One region of the Staphylococcus sp. NRL 16/872 genome, then DNA from elsewhere that is predicted to be linked to it. Evidence: riboswitches for the same ligand, from Rfam matches in the RefSeq annotation. Region 1 holds a riboswitch; the other holds the start of a gene.
What was found. A riboswitch is a leader RNA that binds a small molecule or an ion and turns the genes downstream of it on or off. The one in region 1 is predicted to bind FMN.
Positions count from the first base shown of each region.

Region 2: another riboswitch for FMN. It lies ahead of MT340_RS06960 (ECF transporter S component); the one in region 1 lies ahead of ribD (bifunctional diaminohydroxyphosphoribosylaminopyrimidine deaminase/5-amino-6-(5-phosphoribosylamino)uracil reductase RibD).

Region 1 covers NZ_CP119327.1:1,090,892-1,102,338, reverse strand. The annotation lists gene ribB (3,4-dihydroxy-2-butanone-4-phosphate synthase) at 1-78, opposite strand, end outside; gene MT340_RS05635 (riboflavin synthase) at 98-730, opposite strand; gene ribD (bifunctional diaminohydroxyphosphoribosylaminopyrimidine deaminase/5-amino-6-(5-phosphoribosylamino)uracil reductase RibD) at 738-1,781, opposite strand; FMN riboswitch at 1,919-2,056, opposite strand; gene MT340_RS05625 (FAD/NAD(P)-binding protein) at 2,212-3,696, opposite strand; gene sagB (peptidoglycan release complex glucosaminidase SagB) at 4,064-4,915, opposite strand; gene MT340_RS05615 (hypothetical protein) at 5,146-5,370, opposite strand; gene MT340_RS05610 (sigma-70 family RNA polymerase sigma factor) at 5,576-6,055, shown strand; gene MT340_RS05605 (competence protein ComK) at 6,057-6,503, shown strand; gene MT340_RS05600 (hypothetical protein) at 6,487-6,936, opposite strand; gene MT340_RS05595 (transaldolase) at 7,094-7,807, opposite strand; gene MT340_RS05590 (hypothetical protein) at 8,079-8,384, shown strand; gene crcB (fluoride efflux transporter CrcB) at 8,447-8,812, shown strand; gene MT340_RS05580 (fluoride efflux transporter FluC) at 8,809-9,162, shown strand; gene MT340_RS05575 (aldo/keto reductase) at 9,220-10,056, opposite strand; gene MT340_RS05570 (NERD domain-containing protein) at 10,507-11,415, opposite strand.
Region 2 covers NZ_CP119327.1:1,374,714-1,386,160, forward strand. The annotation lists gene scpB (SMC-Scp complex subunit ScpB) at 1-97, shown strand, start outside; gene MT340_RS06945 (pseudouridine synthase) at 94-831, shown strand; gene MT340_RS06950 (response regulator) at 982-1,707, shown strand; gene MT340_RS06955 (ATP-binding protein) at 1,688-3,442, shown strand; FMN riboswitch at 3,767-3,893, shown strand; gene MT340_RS06960 (ECF transporter S component) at 3,958-4,503, shown strand; gene MT340_RS06965 (ferredoxin) at 4,671-4,919, opposite strand; gene MT340_RS06970 (helix-turn-helix domain-containing protein) at 5,028-5,987, shown strand; gene MT340_RS06975 (RecQ family ATP-dependent DNA helicase) at 5,974-7,353, shown strand; gene ebpS (elastin-binding protein EbpS) at 7,491-9,122, shown strand; gene ypdA (bacillithiol disulfide reductase YpdA) at 9,331-10,317, shown strand; gene MT340_RS06990 (asparaginase) at 10,377-11,345, opposite strand; gene cmk ((d)CMP kinase) at 11,422-11,447, shown strand, end outside.

The DNA.
Region 1 (11,447 bases):
ATCTTCATCATCTACCACGATAATACTTTTACCATGTTTTAAAGCTTCAAGTGCTACATTGATGTCATCAAACTTCATATTATGCCCTCCTAAACTCCTAAAAACCAAATGCTTTTAATTTATCAATTGTTAAATCCGAATCATTTGCTTTCACGATATTCTCTACATATTTGAAAAGTACATCTGTTTCTAAATGAACGTAATCGCCAATCTTTTTTGAGGAAAGAATTGTAGAACGTCTTGTTTCAGGAATTAAATGTATATCGAAACTATTACTATGCAAATCAAAAACTGTAAGACTAACACCATCAACTGTTATAGAACCTTGTTTCACCATTTGTTTGATAGTGTGCGGTGGGGCTTTAATATTCACGATACGTGAGTTAGGTGTTTCTTTTACATTCATAATCGTACCTACCTCATCTACATGACCTAAGACGAAATGTCCGCCAAAGCGTCCATTCCCTGCCATAGCACGTTCTAAATTCACTACGTCATTTAGTTTTATATTGGATAAATAGGTCTTGTTTTCAGTACCTTTAATCACTTGCACAGAAAAATAATTACTGTGAAAATCGATAACTGTTAAACATGCGCCATTGACACTAATCGAATCGCCGATATGCATATCTTCTAAAATGCGTTGACAGGCGATATCTAGCGTTTTAACAGATTGTTGCGTACGAATATTTTTTATAGTACCTATCTCTTCAACGATACCTGTAAACATTCTTAGTTCACTTCTTTCGCAATGTCATTTTAATATTTTGATGAATTAACTCTGTAGAAATAATTTCAAATTGAGTGGCTTCGTTTAAATCAATCACTTCATCTGTTTGATAGAATTGATATTGACCGGAACCACCTATTATTATCGGGGCATAATAAATAATAAGTTGATTAACATAATTAGTTTGGAGAAATTCTGAAGTAACACGAGGACCTGCCTCTACAAGTAGCTTTCCAACACCTTTATCATATATATCAGCTAAGATGTTTGCTAATTTGCATTCAGTTAATTTTATAATTTTAATATGTTCAGATGAACTACTAAGCGATTGATTTTCGGTATAAATCCAAATATCACTAAAGTTATCTTGAAACATTTGTTTTGAGAAATCGATCTCCCCACTTTTCGATAATACGATTCGAACTGGATGTTTGCCATCTTGAATTCGCGTTGTATATTGTGGGTTATCTGCTTCAACCGTTCCATTACCTGTTAACACAGCATCATGTGTATGTCTCAATTGATAAACATCTTGTTTCACATATTTATTCGTTATCCATTGGCTTTGACCATTATCTGTGGCTTGTTTGCCATCCAAAGATGTGGAAACTTTTACTGTAATTTCAGGAACTTTATTTTCTTTCGCTTTGAAAAAGTCTTTATAAAGAATCGTAGCTTCATCTGAAGGTTGATATTCAACTTCAATACCAGCCTCTTGTAAAATCTTGTCTCCTTCAGAAGGTAATGTAGTATCTTTAACTGCATAAATGACTTTACTTAGTCCAAATTCTATAATTTTATTTACACAAGGTGGCGTTGAACCATAATGTGTACAAGGCTCTAAAGAAATGTAAATGGTGCCGCCTTTTGCCTTTTCTTGCGCCATATCTAAAGCTTGAACTTCAGCATGTTTATCGCCTTGCTTGAGATGTGCACCAAGACCTACTATGCGACCATCATTTACTACCACTGAGCCTACTGGAGGATTAACTCCAGTTTGTCCGTCCACCATTTGTGCAAGTTGAATTGCATATTGCATATAATTACTCAAATTATCACCTCAATAAAAAAACTATGCCTAAAATCTTCATTCAGGCATAGGGAGTTACATGTATAGTTAAATAAGCTTACTACGATTAGTAAACTATCCATATTTAAATAAACGTCTATTCTATCAATAGCGCGTCTTCATTCTTTCTCCCATCCAGACTATTACTGTCGGCTCTAGATTCTCACTAGATCAGCCACCTGTACTTCTTAGCTACAAGCAGGTCGCAGGCTTAAATTACTGCCGGTTGGGAATCACACCCTGCCCCGAAAGAATTACTATGAAATTGTGATAACTTTAGAGTTAATGTAGTTAATTACTACACAATTAATCATACGCTTATTTTTAGAAAATTACAAACAAAGAAATACAGTAATATAGACGATTTAGTCACTAAATGTAGCCTTTTTCAACATTCGGTGTAACCCTATGTTTATTCATGATCAAATTCACTTTGAATTTCATACAGGTAATTCACAGAACTTACCGCTTGAGTGACAATCATTTTAACCCCATTACGTAATTTATTAACGCCATTTGTGACTTGTCCAATCGCAATCATATTATGCAATGTGCCATATCGTGGACTAATCACTTGATTGGTTTCTGGAATAATTTGAATACCACCCATAGGATGAGCCTGAACAATTTGACGATTCTCAAGATTTAATACAAGTTGATCATCTTCATCTAAATCTGATAAATGGGTTTTAGAACCAGTAGAATTAATCACTACATTATATTGATGTACTTTCGCTTCATCTTTAAATTTCAAATTAAATAAATTATCCTCATATTTAATATCTTCTAAGCCTTTTTTTATGATTAAAGACCCATCATTAATTAAATCAATAATTAAACGAGCTGTACGAGGAGGCATCGGATTAGAATTTAATTGAATTATTTTAGTAAAACGTTTATCAAATTCTTTTTGATCACTACGACTGAAACTATTCCATATCCAATTTAGGTTTTCTTTAACGTTTTCAATGATACTTTGAAAGACACCTAATTCATCAGGTCGATTTAAGTCGAATTGTAGATCTTTAATAGTATCGCCTGTTCTACGATGAACCATTTTATCTAACTTAACATCATATAAATCACATTCTAATTTAAATAATTCGAATGCTTTTTCAAGTGGTACATTCCCATAATGTTGTGTCTTAATTTCATTGAATTTTTCTTTCGTTAAATATTTAAAATCAATATCTATCATATTACCTCTTACGCTTGGTAAGTTAGCAGATCTACTTGTCATTGTTATTGGCAATTTAGCATGATGCGTAGCGACATAACGTACTACATCTAAACTCGCTAAGCCTGTGCCAATGATGGCAATACTATCTGTTTGTTCAACTTCATCTAATGTATGATATGTAGGATATGGTGTTTGTATGTATCCTTTCTTGCCTTTCAAATGATAGGGATCATGATAAGAGAATGTTCCAATTGTTAAGAAAATATAATCGTATTCTTTCCATTGCGTCATATCCTCAGACGTACAAACATAATATTTCAACGTCGTTTCATCGACATCAGAGTTAGTAAATATTTCATATACTTGTTTGTTAATAACATTCAAATTGTCATACATAGCTACGTAATCTGATAAATATGATTTCATATAATGACCGAAGACGAATCTTGGCAAATAGTTAGGGTTGTCAAATTTGAATTCATTCTGATTTTGATACCATTTCCAGAATTCTTCATCATCATCTAAATTTAAACTCATATTTTTTGTAGGCAAATTAATTAATAGTTGGCTACTATCGTTTTGAAAAGGTACGCCTTGTCCCATATTCACTTCATTATCATATACATCTACCTTTAACTTTTTAAAATCTTCATTTTTAACTAATTGTCGTAATACACTTACGCCAGCGGTTCCCATTCCAATTATTGCTACACGCATTTTTAACATCATCCTTCTGTCTATCTCATTTATATCATAATAGTATTATATCAATGCCCTTAAAAATATAGTCTTATTCAAGTATAGCCATTAATAATTACTTTTAACCATTATAAGATATGATAGAATCTATTTGAGGTGAATTAATATGAAATTTTTACTTAAAGTTGTCATCGTATTTGTTATTGCGTTCTCTTGGTTGAATAGAAAAAATAAAGCCGAATAATTCAACCTATTGATAACCCTTTCCGTCTTCATACTAAAATTATTTGGGAAGCAAGCTAAATAACTTTATGTGTTTTTCTACATTATAGAAAACCAGCGTACACAATCTTTAAAACCTTTGTGTACGCTGGTTAATTTTTTATTATTTTTGATGTTTCGTATCGTCTTTATATACATAAAGTTTAAAATATTTACCTTCTGTTTTCATTTCTTTATAGAAATCTGCGATAATTTCGGCATTATTTTCTGCCCATTTAATATCTGTCGCATATTGATGTTCGCCAGGATTTTTAGGATTCCATCTCATACTATAAAGTGTATTTTGGTCACTGTGTGATAAATAATGTTGGTGAATGAAATCCGCTCCACCTTTAATTGCTTTCTCAGGTGTATCCCAACCATGTTTTTTAGCGTATTCTGAACCTGTTTTAATAGGGTCTTCATCTAAAGCTCCAACACCGTAAAAGTTATAATACTTTTTACCGTCAATTTCAACACCTTTAGCTAAATCACTTTTGACAGAGCCTGTTTCTAATAATGCATGAGAAATTAAATATACTTCATTTACGTGTTTTTCTTTAGCGGCATTAACGAATGCATCCGTATGTTCTAATAAAGTAGGTCTATCAAATAACATACGTTTGATACGCTTTTCATCAATACCTTGATATTTTGATAAATCTAAAAATTGATATTTTTGTTTGTCATCCTCAATGAATTTACTACTATCCATTGCAGCTTTTATTTCACTTGCTGAAGCATCTCTCCAAGCATTATTACTTTTATTAGACACTTGTTGACTTGTATAATTATCGATTTGCTTTTCTGCAGCTTTATTTAATGTAACATTTAAATGCTCTACACTTTCTTCTTCATCAACATTTTTGAAAAAAATTTGATCAGAAATCATTGAAAAGAAGACGAAACCAGCTACCACTAAAACAATGAGCAACCCTACAAGTCCTATTATAGAGCCCTTCTTGTGCTTCGTCATATTCACACCTCTTAGGTCATTCTTGTAATCTTTAATAAACTATATCATGATAAAAAGTTTAACATTATTACTAAGGTTAAACAATTTTATAATTGCAATGTTACAAATTCATAAAATAACAGTAATCAAAATGAAACTTAACAAAATAAAAAGTAATGAAATAAGCGGAATTTCATTACTTGCATATCTATATTTAATTTATTTGCTATCTAGATTAAGAAATATAAAAATTATTTACTCTCATTGCGGTAATCCATCATAATGAAACTCGCAGCTTGTGATCTATTCTTATAATAATATTGGTTCAAATCAATTGTACCTTCAACTTCGCCATCACGATACATCATTTCATTAGTGAAATTGTTAATCATCACAAATTCAGAACGATCTCTAATAATATCTAAATCATCATTTCTCGCAAAGAAATGTTCAAGATTTAAATGTGCGTAATCCAACTTCATACCTCCCACTGATTAAATGTAGAATTTTATTCTAACAAACCTTTTAATGTAATAAATAGATAGTTTTTGTCATTCTATGTTTACTATTTAACACCTATTTTTTAAATTACGCAAATGATAATTCATGGTTGCTATATTAATATTTATTTATCCGGAAAATTAAGTTATGTACATAACAAAGGAGGTTAGCTCGAATACATTGAGTTTTGAAGAAATCTATACTAATCATTATAAAATTATTCATTATTTGTTAAAACAATACCATATAAAGTATAATTATGATGAATTTTACCAACTACTTTTAATTAAATTATGGCAATTGTCACTTGTCTATGATTCAAATTCTTCAATAAGTCTTAACTCTTTTCTTTATACCCGTCTGAAATTCTATCTTATCGACTTGTTTAGACGGGAAAAATTTAAACCTGAAACTGTCAATATTGATACCCCTATTATGAATTCTTCATTAAAATTTTCCCATTATCCTCAACTTTATAGTTGGCTCCAAGATGTTGAACACCTTCTTCTAGTCCATGAATATACATGGCTTTCATATTATGTAAAAGGTTATAAACAATATGAAATTGCTAAGTTAATGGGTGTCTCAACCACTACTATTAAAAAATATAAATCCTCAGCGTTTAATAAATTACAAACTTATTATCAAGTAGGTGTATAACATGCTACCACATAATTCATACAATTTATTATATATTCAAACTATGTCAGGTAGTTCGCTTAAGACAAAGTGTTGCTTTACGACCTATGACATGGTACTGCCTTTTCCAATAAAAAAGGTACTGATTTATTATTTAGAGCAATATCAACGTTCTTATTCACAGCAAGTAAAGTTAGCGAAACGTCTGTTGGCAATTAATAAATTAGTACCATTATATATTTCTAATAAAGTGATTCTCTTCCCAGTGAAGCAACAACGCGCTCCATTACAAGTTTATTTAAATGCACAAGCGATTGTAGGCTTAACGTCTAACAGCACTGGAACTATCGTAACGTTCGATAATTCAATTCAATTTAAAATTGACGAACCTTATACGTTGATCTATAAGAAATGGCAAGAAAGCCTATTATTATTTCATTTAGTACAAAAATCTACGACGTTTTATTAAATTTGTACTCTAACAATTTTTTAGTAAATAGCGCTGTCACCGATTTAATTAATAATAAACTGACTAAAGCTAATAGGATTGCACCTATTAAAATTAAAAGAACATTTATAACTGGCATAGCAACTTGAGGATTAACGAAATAATTTACTGCCGTTAAACTCGTGATAAATCCGGCTAAGAATAAACCTAATAACAATGCATAAATGATGACCATCACGATTAACATTATAAATAAACTCGTGCTTGAAGTACTTTTTTCTTTAAAAATATATTGTTTTAAAAAGGCGTTAGCAAAGGTAACTGGTTTATGATAATTATATTCATCATTTTTTTGATGATGCATAGTCAATTTATCTTCAAGTAATTTTTTCTCTTTTTTGTTTAAAAACCATAATTGCTTTTTAACTTTTTGTTCAAAGGCTGTTTGTTTCATACTTAGTTGTTTCTCTCCTTTTCCTCTCTTACTCATAAATCTTATCGGAGTTTATGAAGAGTAGCAAGATGTTATGCTCTAAAAATAAAAGAAGCGAACCAGAAATCCATTTTAACCAAAAAGATTTCTGATTCGCTCTTTTTCATTTATTTTAAAATTATAAGATAGATAATCCTGAACTTTGAATATCTTTAGCGAAACCTTTAACAGTATCTACTGATAATTCATTAATGTCACGACCTAGGTTAGTGTTTACTTTTTTCACAACGTCAGCAGGACATGTAATAATATCGACACCAAGTTGGTCAGCTTGAATTACGTTAAATGTTTCACGGCAGCTTGCCCATAATAATTTAACGCCTTCTTTACTATGTGCAACTTCAACAGATTCTTTCACTAATGGAAGTGGATCTACACCTGTATCTGCAATACGTCCAGCAAATACTGAAATATAAGTAGGTACTCCAGCAGTTACCGCTTCAGTAATTTCTTTTACTTGTTCAATTGTATAAACTGCAGTTACATTTAAACGAACGTTATCTGCTGATAATTTTTTAATTAATGAAATTGTTGATTCACCTTTAGAATTTACAATTGGAATTTTAACAAATACATTCTCACCATATTGTTTTAAGATTTCAGCTTCTTTTTCCATAGTTTCTAAATCATCTGAGAACACTTCAAATGAAATAGATGCATCAGGAATTTCGCGAACCGCTTCTTCAGCAAATGCTTTATAATCAGTAACACCTGCTTTTGCCATTAAACTAGGGTTAGTTGTGAAACCATCCACTTCTTTATTTTTATATGCTGCTTTCATTTGTTCGATATCTGCGCCATCCGCAAATACTTCTACATTTAGTTTAGCCATCTTACTATTCCTCCAAATTAATTTTTACGAATCTAGAAATATACTGATAGTATGAACTTAAATTTCAAATATGTATATTTTATTATGAACTTTATATGATATTTTCAATTTCGTAAAGTTAAATGATTATAAACTATTTATATCATTCTTAGTGATAGTTCGCGAATGTTTTGCTTATTTTTGAAAATGAATCCCCCCTACTATAACGTGCTAGTATCCAATTCTATAAATATGGTAATATAATGTAATGATGTCGCACAGGAGGTTCAATATGTCGAAATCTAATAAGTACTTTGTTATTTCAGTTGTATTATTAATTATAAGTTTTTATTTTAATACATTTAATCCATTATTAAGTAAACAAATTACATCAATAAAATATTTATTAATTGCTTGTAGTATTCTCAATGTAATTATTTTAATTACTTCAATTATATTTTCAGATAAAGCAATTAAACATCTTGGTTCCAAAAAAGATAAGCTAAGAACTGCAACTAAAATTTTACCTTTTATTATTTTAGTCGTTATCCTGTTCCATATTTTCGCCTCAATTACAACATTTGGTGTTTTTTCTTAATTTTTAGCGAAAATTTTAAGCATTCAAAAATTAAAATATTTTCAAATTAAAGGTGAAAGTTCATGCAATATATTTTTGTCTTTATAGGTGGAATGGTAGGTGCATTGCTTAGATATCTCATATCTTTTTTAAATGATGGCACTGCCTTTCCAATAGGTACTTTAATAGCTAATTTAGTTGGTGCCATTCTAATGGGATACCTTTCAACTATAGTTATTCAGTACTTTAAAGACCATCCTATATTAAAAAAAGGTCTTACTACCGGATTTTTAGGTGCCTTAACTACATTTTCAACATTTCAATTAGAACTTGTTAAAATGTTTCATCATCATTCCTTTACATTATTATTCATTTACGCTTTAGTTAGTTATATTGTAGGAATTATAGTATGTGGTATAGGGGTGAAATTAGGAGGGCGTTCTAAATGATTAATGGTTTATTAATTATGCTAGGTGGCGGTTTAGGCGCAGTAGTAAGAGCTTGGTTAACGGACTTTACAAAAAGTAAATGGTCTTCCCCACTACCCCTAGCAACACTAATAGTAAATATCGTTGGAAGTTTTTTAATAGGATTAACACTTGGCGTTACACTTAATCATCCATCATTTAGCCTATTCTTTACTACTGGTTTCTTAGGTGGCTTAACGACTTTCTCAACATTATCATATGAATTAGTCAATTTTATAACTCCTAAGTTTAAACCACTACATTTTATTGGTTATACAATTTTACAATTTATTGTAGGATTTTTAGCATGTTATATAGGTTATTTAATTTAAACAAGTAGCTACACATCGACTATATCGCGAAACAGTCAATGTGTAGCTATTTTTCATTTAGTGACCTTCAAATGTATTTGGATCTGGTCCTACTCTTTTATCTTTATTTAAATGATCAATACGTGTCATCTGATCTTCAGATAATTCAAAATCAAATACCTCAATATTTTCTTCTATTCTACTAGGTGTAATTGATTTAGGAATCACGACTACACCGTGTTGAATGTTCCAACGAATAATAATTTGCGCTGGTGATTTGCCTATTTCTTTCCCAATCTCTACTAAAGTTTCATCATCTAAAATTTGAGCGTTCATTAATGGTGACCATGATTCCATATAAATTTTTTGCGCATTCAAATATTTTCTTAATTCATTTTGCGTAAAATAAGGATGAAATTCAACTTGATTGATTACAGGTTTAATTGACACTTGAGCTAATAACGCTTCAAGATGTTCCGGTTGGAAGTTACTTACACCAATATTTTTCACTTTGCTATCTTTATATAAATCTTCCATACCTTTCCACGTATCAATCATCACTGCTTCGTTCGTACCTGGCCAGTGCACTAAGTATAAATCTAAATAATCTAGACCTAGTTTTTTAATACTAGTTTCATACGCTTGAGCCACATTTTCACGACCAAAGTCTTCGAAATATAGCTTAGATGTGACAAAGATATCTTCACGACTTAAACCAGTTGCTTCAAGTCCTTCTTTAATACCTAAACCAACTTGTTCTTCATTACCATACACTTTAGCTGTATCGATACTACGATATCCCGATTTAATTGCATGCTTCACTGCTTCTTTACATGTTTCATCATTTTCAACTCTAAACGTACCAAGCCCTAATTTTGGCATGTGATGCCCATTATAAAATTCAATTGTTTCCATTGTAGAACCTCCCACTATTTATCATATGCTTTATTTATAACATGTATTATGTATAAGATGATATTATTTTATTCCCTAAAACCTCTTACCTTAATACAAAAATATATTAATAATGACAATGTGCGCACCTGAGAGAATTTAAAGCATTGTAAAAATGAACATCAATACAAACTTAGTTAAAAAATTCTAAAATAAGTAGTTATTGATTGTAGTTATAATGACTATGTTAAAAATATTATTGAAAACAATTGCGAGTGAACTTGTGTCAGGAGTTCTAAGATAGATAACGAAACGTAGTTGCGTAGACTCCTAAGGGAACAGTGCCTGTCGAAGACCGAGGCTGAGACGGCACCCCAGGAACGCGCAGCAACTTAAGTGAGTGAACATCTATCTTAGAACCATTCAAGCACAAAAAACGCTAGGAAGATTAATCTTCCTAGCGTTTGAATATTAATTAAACGTTTCAATTTTATCCATGATAGATTGTAATTCTTCAACATTAAATTGAATTCGTCCATGGAACACAAACTTATTAAAGAACTCATCTAATTGTTCAGGACCTACTAACACTTTAACACTTGAACTTTGCGCGTAATTTGAAATCGTTACATCTCCATCACGTTTTGGATTGAAATACATAATAGAAGTTGGTGTATATTTCGTACCTAATTCAGTTTGTAAATCAGTCGCTAACTTTTCAATTGCTTTAAGTTGATCAGAATAATTAATAAATGATAAAGAAGATTCATCATCATTCTGATCTAATACTAATGTCTGAGGTGATTTCGCATCTAAATCAAGCGTATTAAATACTTGCTCCATCATCGGTAACTCTTGGAATTGATTACCACTAATACCATTGTAAACATGTCCTTTTAACAATTGAGAATCAATGATATAAAGACCAGTACGTGTTAATACTAAATGACTAATGCGTTGAATATCATTAAACTCATTACTCGGTAAAAAGATATTCGCCATAATGTGCATGTCATCACGTCGGATACGTTTTTCATTAACTAATCGGTCACGAATACCTATTAATCGCATATCCGTTACATATTCACTTTTATTTTTAGAGAAAAGTTTTAAAGCATCAATTTCACGGTTTTTACCGCTTATAGCCGTATCGAAATCTTCTTTTTGTCTAGTGACTTGTTTCTTATTTTCGATACGTTCTTTTTCTAATGCTTCTTCATGTGACTCCAACATTTGCTTTTCTTTTAAACTATATTCTTCTTTCGTTTTCTGTTTAATATTATTTTTACTTTTCAAGGTAACTAAGAATAATATTAAACATATTATTGCAACTATGATCGCTACAATCAAACCAATTTCAATTGGCCCTAATGAATTCATTAAAACAACGCTCCTTCAGACTTTGGACAAAG
Region 2 (11,447 bases), 280 kb from region 1:
TGAAAAAATTGAAGATTTACCAACTACTGAGGAAGATGAAGAAGAAATGGAAGATTTCTTCAGTAACCTTGTAAATCAAAAAGGAGACTCAAAATGAGCAAAGAATTAGAAAGATTACAAAAAAGAATTGCTAATAGTGGTTATACGTCACGCAGAAAAGCTGAAACTTTAATTGCTGATGGAAAAGTAAAAGTAAATGGGGAAGTAGTAACTGAGCTTGGTACAAAAGTGAAACCATCAGATACAGTAGAGGTTGAAGGCATTAAAATTGAACAAGAAGATAAAATGTATATTTTATTTTATAAACCAACTCAAGTTATTACAAGCGTTTCAGATGATAGAGGACGTACAGTAGTAACTGATTACTTCGATGACTTAGAAACACGTATTTATCCAGTTGGACGCTTAGATTATGATACATCTGGATTATTACTGTTAACGAATGATGGGGAATTCACTAACTTAATGACTCATCCGAGATATCATATTCAAAAAAAATATGTAGCTAAGTTAAAAGGTTACCTTATGCGCGAAGAAGTAAAAGCATTGGAGCACGGTATTGAACTTGAAGACGGCTTCACACAACCAGCACAAGTTAAAGTCAAAAAACAAGATAAAGAGAAAAATACGACACTTGTAGAAATTACTATTAGCGAAGGACGTAACAGACAAGTAAGACGCATGTTTGAGCATTTCGGTCATAAAGTTGATAAATTAACCAGAATCGAGTTTGGTAATTTAAATCTAAAAGGTTTAAATGCAGGTGAGGGTAGAGTTTTATCTCCTCATGAAGTAAAAGTTCTAAGACATATGGCTGAAAACGGAAAATAAAATTATTTCTAATTCAAATATCAAATGAAATTAATTACACAAAATTTCATTTGATATTTTTTTCACAATATAACCACTAACTAGAGATTTGAACAGTGCTATGTGCTATAATATATAGAGTAAGAGCATGTGTAGGAGGTAGAGAGCAAAATGACGAATGAAATTTTAATTGTAGACGATGAAGATAGAATTAGAAGATTATTAAAACTCTATTTAGAAAGAGAATCGTTTACTATCCATGAAGCAAGTGATGGTAAAGAGGCTTATAACCTTGCCATGGAAAATGACTATGCGTGCATTCTATTGGACTTGATGCTTCCAGAAATGGATGGAATTGAAATGGCATCTAAATTGCGTGAGCATAAAGATACACCTATTATAATGCTTACAGCTAAAGGAGAAGAAACGAATAGAGTGGAAGGTTTTGAATCAGGTGCAGATGATTATATTGTTAAACCATTTTCACCGAGAGAAGTTGTTTTAAGAGTTAAAGCCCTATTACGTAGAACTCAATCTTCAAAACCAGAACAAAGTGAACCTCACGCAAGAGATATTATTGAATTTAATCACTTAATTATTGATAATGACGCTCATCGTGTATTAGCTGATAACCAACAAGTTAATTTGACGCCTAAAGAATATGAATTGCTTATCTACTTGGCTAAAACACCTAATAAAGTATTTGATCGTGAACAACTTCTTAAAGAGGTTTGGCACTATGAATTTTATGGAGATTTAAGAACTGTTGATACTCATGTAAAACGCTTAAGAGAAAAATTAAATCGCGTTTCTGCAGATGCTGCTCAAATGATTCAAACTGTTTGGGGTGTTGGTTATAAATTTGAGGTAAAAACAAGTGACGAACCGACTAAATAGTGTAGTAATAAAACTGTGGTTAACTATTATTTTTATAGTGACGACAGTTTTAATTTTATTAAGTGCAGCCTTAATCACATTTATACAATATTACTATACACAACAAACGGAGAATGAAATCAGATCAGATGCTTCTAAAATCAGCCATTTAGTTGAGCAAGCAGATAATAAACAATTAGCCATTAAACATAGCCAGCAACTTATCGATGGATCTGGTGGCGTAATTTTTATGGCTGATAAAGATATGAAACCAAAAACTTCAAACACACCACTTAAAAATAAAATGTTACAAGAAATCCATAATAATAGTCATTTCTATCAAGTGTTTACTAAAGGTGAATCAGCTACTCAAAATGTAACAATAAACGATAATGGAAACTCTCGATCATATATACTATTAGGTTATCCTATGCAATCACAAAGTCATAGTAACTCTAAGTATAGCGGTGTTTTTATTTATCAAGATTTAAAATCAATTGAAGACACCAATAATGCAATTACCATTATTATATTAATTACTGCTATTATTTTCTTAGCAATTTCAACCGTATTTGCTTTCTTTTTATCTAATAAAATAACTAAACCTTTACGACAACTTCGTACTCAAGCATTTAATGTATCAAAGGGAGATTATTCTCAAAAAACAACTGTTTCAACTAAGGATGAAATTGGAGAATTATCACGTACTTTTAATCAAATGAGTTATCAAATACGTAAACATGTAGAAGCAATTTCAACTCAAAGAAATATTCGCGATAGCTTAATTAATTCTATGGTAGAGGGCGTATTGGGCTTAAACGATAATAGAGAAATTATATTATCTAATAAAATGGCAGATGATATTATCCCAACTATTGATCAAACGACACACCATAATATTGAAAAACAGATTGAAACTACATTTGCATCTAAAACAACTGAATTCCAAGAATATGAATTTAATGGTAAATTTTATGTGTTTATTATGAGCTATATTCGACGTATTCAACAAGATGGACGCAGTGGAATTGTAGTTATCATTAGAGATATGACAAATGAACATAATCTTGACCAACTGAAAAAAGATTTTATTGCCAATGTATCACACGAATTACGTACACCTATTTCATTATTACAAGGTTATACGGAGTCAATTGTAGATGGTATTGTAACAGAACCTGATGAAATTAGAGACTCTCTCTCAATTGTCTTAGATGAAACAAAACGACTTAACCGTCTAGTTAATGAACTGCTTAATGTAGCACGTATGGATGCTGAAGGTTTAACAGTTAATAAAGAAATACAACCTATTACACCCTTATTATCCAAAATACAAATGAAATATCGACAACAAGCCCAAGATTTAGAAATCCACATGGATTTACTCCCGTCCATTGATGAAGAACCGTGGGAATACGATGCAGATCGTATCGATCAAGTACTAACTAATTTAATTGACAATGCCACTCGTTACACTAAACCAGGTGACAAAATTAATATCACATCTTCGGTAGATGATAATTATCAAATATTAAATGTAAATGATACAGGTAGTGGTATCGCACCTGAACACCTTGACTTAGTATTTGATAGATTTTATAAAGTAGAAGCTTCAAGAACACGTGGTAAACAAGGTACTGGTTTAGGACTGTTTATTTGTAAAATGATTATTGAAGAACATGGTGGTACTATTTCAGTAGAAAGTAAATTAGGTGAAGGAACTACCTTTGTTATTAAATTACCAAAACCTAAATAAACGTTAATTTTACTCAAATGAGCCTATTACATTATTAAATGTAATAGGCTCATTACACATTTTAGCAGTAACTAACTGTATTGAAATTGTGCTTAAATCAAGAATTTTTAAATCTAGTCATCCTTTTCAGCTAATAAGTCCAAACATAAAAACTTTCGAAAAGAAAATATACAGACAAAGCGAGTGGAGGTTAGGCTATGAAATCTTTTTATTAAATAAAGATTTCTGTTTCACTCTCAATTGGGTTTAAATTTGAAGTGAGCAAGTGTATTGCACAAAGTTTTTCTTTATTGTAATATTTAATTTAAATTAATAAATTATGAAATTCATCTTCGGGGTAGGGTGAAAGTCCCAACCGGCAGTAAATTAAGCCTGCGACCCGCTTCATTGAAGTGGCTGATTCAGTGTAAATCTGAAGCCGACAGTATAGTCTGGATGGGAGAAGATGGAGGTTTTTTGTTGCGCAAAATTATCCTCCTATTCTATGTAAGATGAATGGAAGGAGAAAATTGAATATGCAACAAAATAAACGTCTTATTACTATAAGTATGCTAAGTGCAATCGCTTTTTTATTAACATTTATAAAATTTCCATTGCCATTTTTACCACCATACTTAACATTAGACTTTAGTGATGTACCTACACTATTAGCTACTTTTACGTTTGGACCACTAGCGGGTGTCATAGTAGCCTTAGTAAAAAATATACTAAATTTCATTTTTAATATGGCAGATCCGGTAGGTCCTATTGCCAACTTCCTAGCTGGTGTGAGTTTCTTATTATCTGCTTACTATGTGAGTAAGAAAAAATATCGTCACTCTACTCGCTCTTTAGTTATTGGTCTAACTGTAGGTACGATTGTTATGACATTTGTTCTAAGTATCTTAAATTACTTTGTCTTGATACCATTATATGGCATGATTTTTAACTTAGGCGATGTTTTCACAAATTTAAAAATTATAATTTTATCTGGAATCATTCCTTTTAACATCATTAAAGGGGTTATCATTTCAGTTATTTTTATGCTTTTATATAAACGTTTAAAGAGAGTACTTCAATAGAATACAAATTGACGATAATTTATATAAGTTTGTCGATAGAAAAGCTGGAACTAATACAGTTCCAGCTTTTTAAATCATGTTAAAGAAGTGTCTATATATAAAAAGCCGACAAAGTATAAAACTTTGTCGGTCATCTATGGTTTAATGATATAATTAATTTAAATTTACTATTCAAATTTTAATGCGTCGCCATCAAATGGTTCCTCTTCGATTTTAATTGAATCTGTTGGACAACCTTCAAGAGCGTCTTCCATATCTTCATATAATTCTTCTGGTACTTCTGCAGTACCTTGATTATCATCAAGGATTACGAAAGCAATACCTTCGTCGTCATAATCATAAATATCCGGTGCTGCTGCGCCACATGCACCACAAGCTATACAGGTATCCATATCAACGATTGTATACTTTGCCAATTTCTTCGCCTCCTTTGATAAAAATGCTACACTAGTATAACAAATGTTAATTTAGACATCGATTATTTTAATTTAAAATTACAAGTTTCATAAAGTGAGGATTCACCTATGTACGATATCTTTTCATATGCGTATAAACACACATTTAATTATAAAACTGATAAAAGTATTTATAATATATTATCTGGAAAAAAATCGCATCAAACATTTTTTGATGCTTGTTCTCAACAACTTTTATCATTATATCACAGTTTTCCTAAATTAAAATATCCGTCTTTTGAGCGATATATTCAAAAATATGAAAGTAGCCATATTCAATTGAAAATTCATCCTCGATATACATATGATAGTTTAATTAGTACTTATAGCTGTATTCAATTATTAGTACAATCAATAACTCAGTATATTAATAACAAATTAAATTTTGTACCAATTTCACAACAGTTAAGGGTTCAACAACGAGTTAAACAGGTATATTCAGACATAGTAAAACATGATTTAATAAACGATTTCCAAGATGAATTATGTCAGTTATTCCACTTTATTTATACTAAAAATAATAATCAATGTTATATCCATTATTACTTACAAGGTTATGATGAGCCAATGTATACGCGTCAACAAGTGAGTTTGATTGAAGATATGCCTATAACTGATTTATTTACGTTAGAGCTAAATGATTTAGTGGAACTTATGTATGCCCTAGAACAAAAAGAACAGTTTCCAATACTTTCTAAGTTAATCATATTACCACCTTTATTAAATAAAACGGCATTATCACATCAACAATTGCTTCGAGGAATTACAATGGATGAAGCTGCAGTAATACAAAATGTAAAAATTAATACTATAGAGGACCATGTATTGGAGTTATTTATAAAAGGATATTTACATGTGTATACGGATTACGTTGATGAAAATTTAATTACTGATTTTGAAAAGTTTTACATTGATAATAGAGGTGAACGTTTGAAAATATATAAAAATCAATTCGAGCAATTATCATATTTTCAAATCAAATTAATTATTGTAGGTATTGAAAGAGGTGATATTAGTGTTGAAAGATAAACTAAAAGAATGGTTTGGGTATGATGCTTTTAATCCAGGCCAGCGTGAAATAATAGAAAGTATTCTTGAAGGGCAACACACATTAGGTGTTCTGCCAACTGGGAGTGGGAAAAGTTTATGTTATCAATTTCCTACTTATATGAACAAGCAACCCACACTCATTATTTCTCCGCTAATATCATTAATGGATGACCAAGTTATGCAACTGAAAGCGCAAGGAGAAAAGCATGTCAGTTACATTCATTCAGGTATGGAAGAGCAAGAAAAGAAAGAAAATATAAATTTATTAAAGAGAAGTCGGTTTATATTTTTAAGTCCAGAATTTTTATTACAATCGAATCATTTTGAACTAATCAAGAAAATTAATTTCGGTTTGATTGTTTTAGATGAAGCACATTGTTTATCAGAGTGGGGGTATGATTTCCGACCTCATTATGCTTTAGTAGGACAAATTACCCAATTCTTTAAAAGTGCCACTATTTTAGCACTCACAGCTACAGCACCGCCGCATTTAACCGAAGATCTAGAAACAATTTTAAATATAAAATTTACAACAATTAAAACAACAATGAATAGAGAGAATATCTCTTTTTCTCACTTAAATTTTGCGAATGATGACGAAAAAATAACTTGGTTACTTGATTTCTTAGAAACTTCAGGACCAACAATTATTTATGTTTCTTCAAAGAAAATGTGTTTTGAATTGGCTAGTCTTATTTATAAACGAGGTTATTTAACCGGAATTTATCATGGTGATTTATCTTATCAAGAACGTCAAACTGTTCAACAGCAATTCATTAATAATTTTATTCCTGTTATTGTTGCAACAAGTGCCTTTGGTATGGGGGTTAATAAAAAGGATATTCGTACTGTGATACATTTTCACTTATCAACAAGTCCGTCAAATTACTTACAAGAAATCGGCAGAGCGGGAAGGGATGGCAAACAAAGCCAAGCCATTAGTCTTTTTCAACCAGATGACAGTTTTATTCTTGAAACGCTGTTATTTAACGATGCAATTTTAGTTGAAGATGTAGAAGCTTATGATTTAGGTGCCTTTTTACCTCCTAATAAACAAGAAATATTAGAAATTTTGCATCAAAGATACTCAATTATGCAGCTTAAGCATATTTTCAAACTATCTTTAGTGCGTAAGAAACTAGGCTATCAGCGTATGATTGGCTATACTAGTTTAGACCAATGTCGAAGAAGCTATTTACTGGAGTTTTTTGGAGAAGTACCTTCTAAACCCGCCCAATGTTGTGATATTGATACTAACTTAACACCTATTAATCATTTTAATAGAAAGAAAGTGAAGAGAAAATTTGAGTATAATGAAAAGCTAAAAAATTTATTCAAACATTAAGTGCTTTTCTTTACTATAATATTTTATACAGGCTATAATTATACTAACAAATGTTTTATAAAAACATTAAAAATGATACATATTTGCTGCATTCGAGGGTATAAGTAATGTGACAATTAAATAATTGAAAAGAAAGGATGTTAATTGTGTCTAAAAACAATTTTAGAGATGACTTCGAAAAAAATCGTCAGTCAATTGACTCAGACGATCAATTCGAACATACAAATCAAAATTCTGATGAATCTATTGATGATTTTGATAATCAATCAGATCAACAATTTCCACCAAGAAATTCTCAAAGACGTCAAAGAAGACGTAATCAAGCTACAAATCGTAGTAAAAAATTTGATGATCAACCAAATGAACCCAATAATGAAGGATCATTAGATGATCGCTACGATGAAGAATCTTTCGAAGAAGTACATAATGATCACTTTGACAATGAAGCAGATAACTCAAAAAGAAATCATCGCAATAATGAAAGACATTCTAATAAATCTGATGAATTTGAAGAAGATCGTTTAAATGATAATGATCGTCGTCATCGTGATTTTGATCAAGTAGAAGATGGGCATAGAAACCGTAAAAATACTAAAAGAAATCATCAACACGATGAAAATATTGAAAATAAACAAAATGAACGCTCAGATAAAGGTAAAGACGCTGCAATTGCTGGTGGCGCTGGTGTTGCCGGAGCTGCTGGGGCTGCAGCTGGTCGTAATAAAAATAATAAGAAAAATCGTAAAAACAACCGCATAGATTCTCGTGATAATAGAAACGATTTAAATAATGATAAAAATCCTCGTGTTCGTGAAAATGACAAATACGAAGATGAACATTATGATGATACTAATCGTTCACATGATAAACATAAGAAAAATAGCAAAGGCAAAAAAGCTGCGATTGGCGCTGGTGCTGCCGGAGCTGCTGGGGCTGCGGGTGTAGCAGCTTCTAAGAATAAAAAAAATCATCACAGAGATAGTGATTTAGACCACCATAATAGACATGATGAAAATCATAAGGACTCTCGTGATAGACGCGATGATTATCGCGATAATGATAGATATGATAACCATGACGGTTTCCATGCACATGATGGCAAGAAAAAACGTGGTTTAATGGGAATATTATTACCACTACTTGCATTATTGTTAATTTTAGCTGCTCTAGCTATCTTTATTGGTATGTATTTAAATAACGATAATAAAGACAAAGATGGTACTAAACAAGACAATGCTACAGAGCAAACTTCTAATAAATCAGATAAAAAAGATAATGCTAAAGACAAAACTTCTGAAGATAATAAAGCAGATAAATCATCTGAAAAATCTACAGTAAACGATAATAAGTCAGACGAAAACGCAACAACTGATAAAAATTCTTCTGAAGACAGCGCTACTAACGGTAATGATAATAATGCTTCAACTGGGGCAGCAACTACCGATAACAATAATGCCTCTTCTTCAGATAATAATACAAATAACGCTTCTGCTAATAATAGCAATAGCGATAATAACAATGCTAATTCACAAGCTACTCAAAATAACAATCAAAATAATAATCAAAATTCAAATGGAAGTAGCAATCAATCTAATAATGCCTCTGCTGGTCAGCAAACGCATGTAGTAACTGGTAACGAAAATCTATATCGTATCGCTATTCAATATTATGGCAAAGGTACAGCTGAAAATGTAAACAAAATTAAACAAGCAAATGGCTTAACAAGTAACAACATTAATAATGGTGAGAAATTAATTATTCCTCAATAAGCTATTAAAGATTAGTTTTAAAGAAGTCAAAATTTTAGATTTTGGCTTCTTTTTTATTGTTTAAATTTTTAATATACTATTATATATTCTAAAATTTAGTAATATTTATTTGTCATTTTATCTTCTCTTTTCCTAAAAACAATTTTTTCTATTTAGTAAAAGCAACTTTATTGCTATAATATATGGGTGATTAAAGGAGGCCAAAAACATGAAAAGCATTGAAAGTATTATTATTGGTGGAGGCCCATGTGGTTTAAGCGCCGCAATTGAACAAAAGAAAAAAGGAATTGAAACATTAGTCATTGAGAAAGGAAATGTAGTGGATGCTATTTATAAATATCCAACACATCAAACATTCTTCTCATCTAGTGATAAATTAAGCATTGGAGATATACCTTTTATAGTTGAAGAAAGTAAGCCACATCGAAATCAAGCGCTTGTTTATTATAGAGAAGTAGTTAAACATCATCAGTTAAACGTCAACGCATTTGAAGAAGTGTTAACTGTTAAAAAGATCGACAATAAGTTTACGATTACAACCACTAAAGATGTTTATGAATGTAAATTTTTAACTGTTGCTACTGGTTATTATGGTCAACACAATAAGCTAGAAGTTAAAGGGGCAGATTTACCTAAAGTCCAACATTATTTCAAAGAAGCTCATCCATATTTTAATCAACATGTTACAGTTATTGGTGGTAAAAACTCTGCAGTAGATGCCGCTCTTGAGTTAGAGAAAGCAGGCGCTAAAGTAACAGTTCTATATAGAGGTGACCGTTATTCTGCAGCGATTAAGCCATGGATTTTACCAAACTTCGAATCATTAGTTAATCATGAAAAGATTACAATGGAATTTAATGCCAATGTAAATGAAATTACTGAAAATAGTGTAATTTATGAAAAAAACGGTAAAACAATCGAAATTCCTAATGATCATGTTTTTGCGATGATTGGGTATCATCCAGATTATGACTTTTTAAAATCTATTGGTATTGAAATTAATACTAATGAATTTGGAACAGCACCTGTTCACAATAAGGAAACATTTGAAACAAATGTTGAGAATTGTTATATCGCTGGTGTTATTGCTGCTGGAAATGACAATAATTCAATTTTTATCGAGAATGGTAAATATCATGGTGGTATCATTACTCAAAGTATCTTAAGTAAAAAACAAACACCTTTAGAAAGCTAAATTAGAACACTAAAAACGGAACAGAAGTTAAATTCTCTGTTCCGTTTTTATTTTACAGATTATTGTTCAAAATAATTCTTTAATGTTTGTAAACTCATGTCATTACTTAGCCCAACTAATAATTTTAACCTTGCTTTCGGTCCATTCAATCCGTTTGAGAATATTAACCCTTTTTGAGATAAGTAATAACCGCCACCTTCATAAGCGTAAACTGGACTAACTATCCCATTAAATGATCGCGAGACGATGACAATAGGGATATTATTACTCAAACAAATCTCAATACCTTCTAAACAACTTGGTGGTAAATTTCCTTGACCAAGCGCTTCAATAACTAAGCCGTCCACATTTTTCTCAGCGTAAAATTTTAAGATATCACTTTGCATACCCATATAGGCTTTTAATAAAGGAACATTTAAATGGGTATCGATGTTTTTAAATGACTTCTGTTTATATGGGCGATTATAAAAATGCGTATCATCTTTTGTTAGGATACCTAATGGTCCTTGATTGGGACTTTGAAATGTATTAATGTTCGATGTATGTGTTTTAGTAACATTTCTAGCCGTATGTATTTCATCATTAAAAACTACCATTACACCATTTTCAAAAGCTTCATCTGAAGACGCTACCCTGATAGCAGAAATGAAATTATATAAGCCATCTGCACCAATTTCATTCGAAGATCTCATTGCACCAGTAATAACAATCGGCTGTTCGATATCAATGAGTAAATCTAATAAATAAGCTGTTTCTTCCAAGGTATCAGTGCCGTGTGTAATGACAAAACCATCATACTCATACTCTTGAGAAGATTGAAGTATTAAGTTACGGAGTTCAATAATATGTTGAATTGTAATATGTGGAGAGGGAATATTAAATGGATGAATTTCATTCACATGAGCATATTCATTAATAATATCTTTATGTAAAGAGATGGGATTAATCTCATTGGTCACCACTTGACTAAATTGATTTTGGGACATGCTAATCGTCCCTCCTGTATGAATAACAAGAAGATGTTTCATTAAATTCCTCCTATTTTTAATTTACATATTTATGATAAAATAATACAAATAAAACAACAAGGAAGGAAAAATAACTATGGAGTCAATTAATATTGCTTTGGA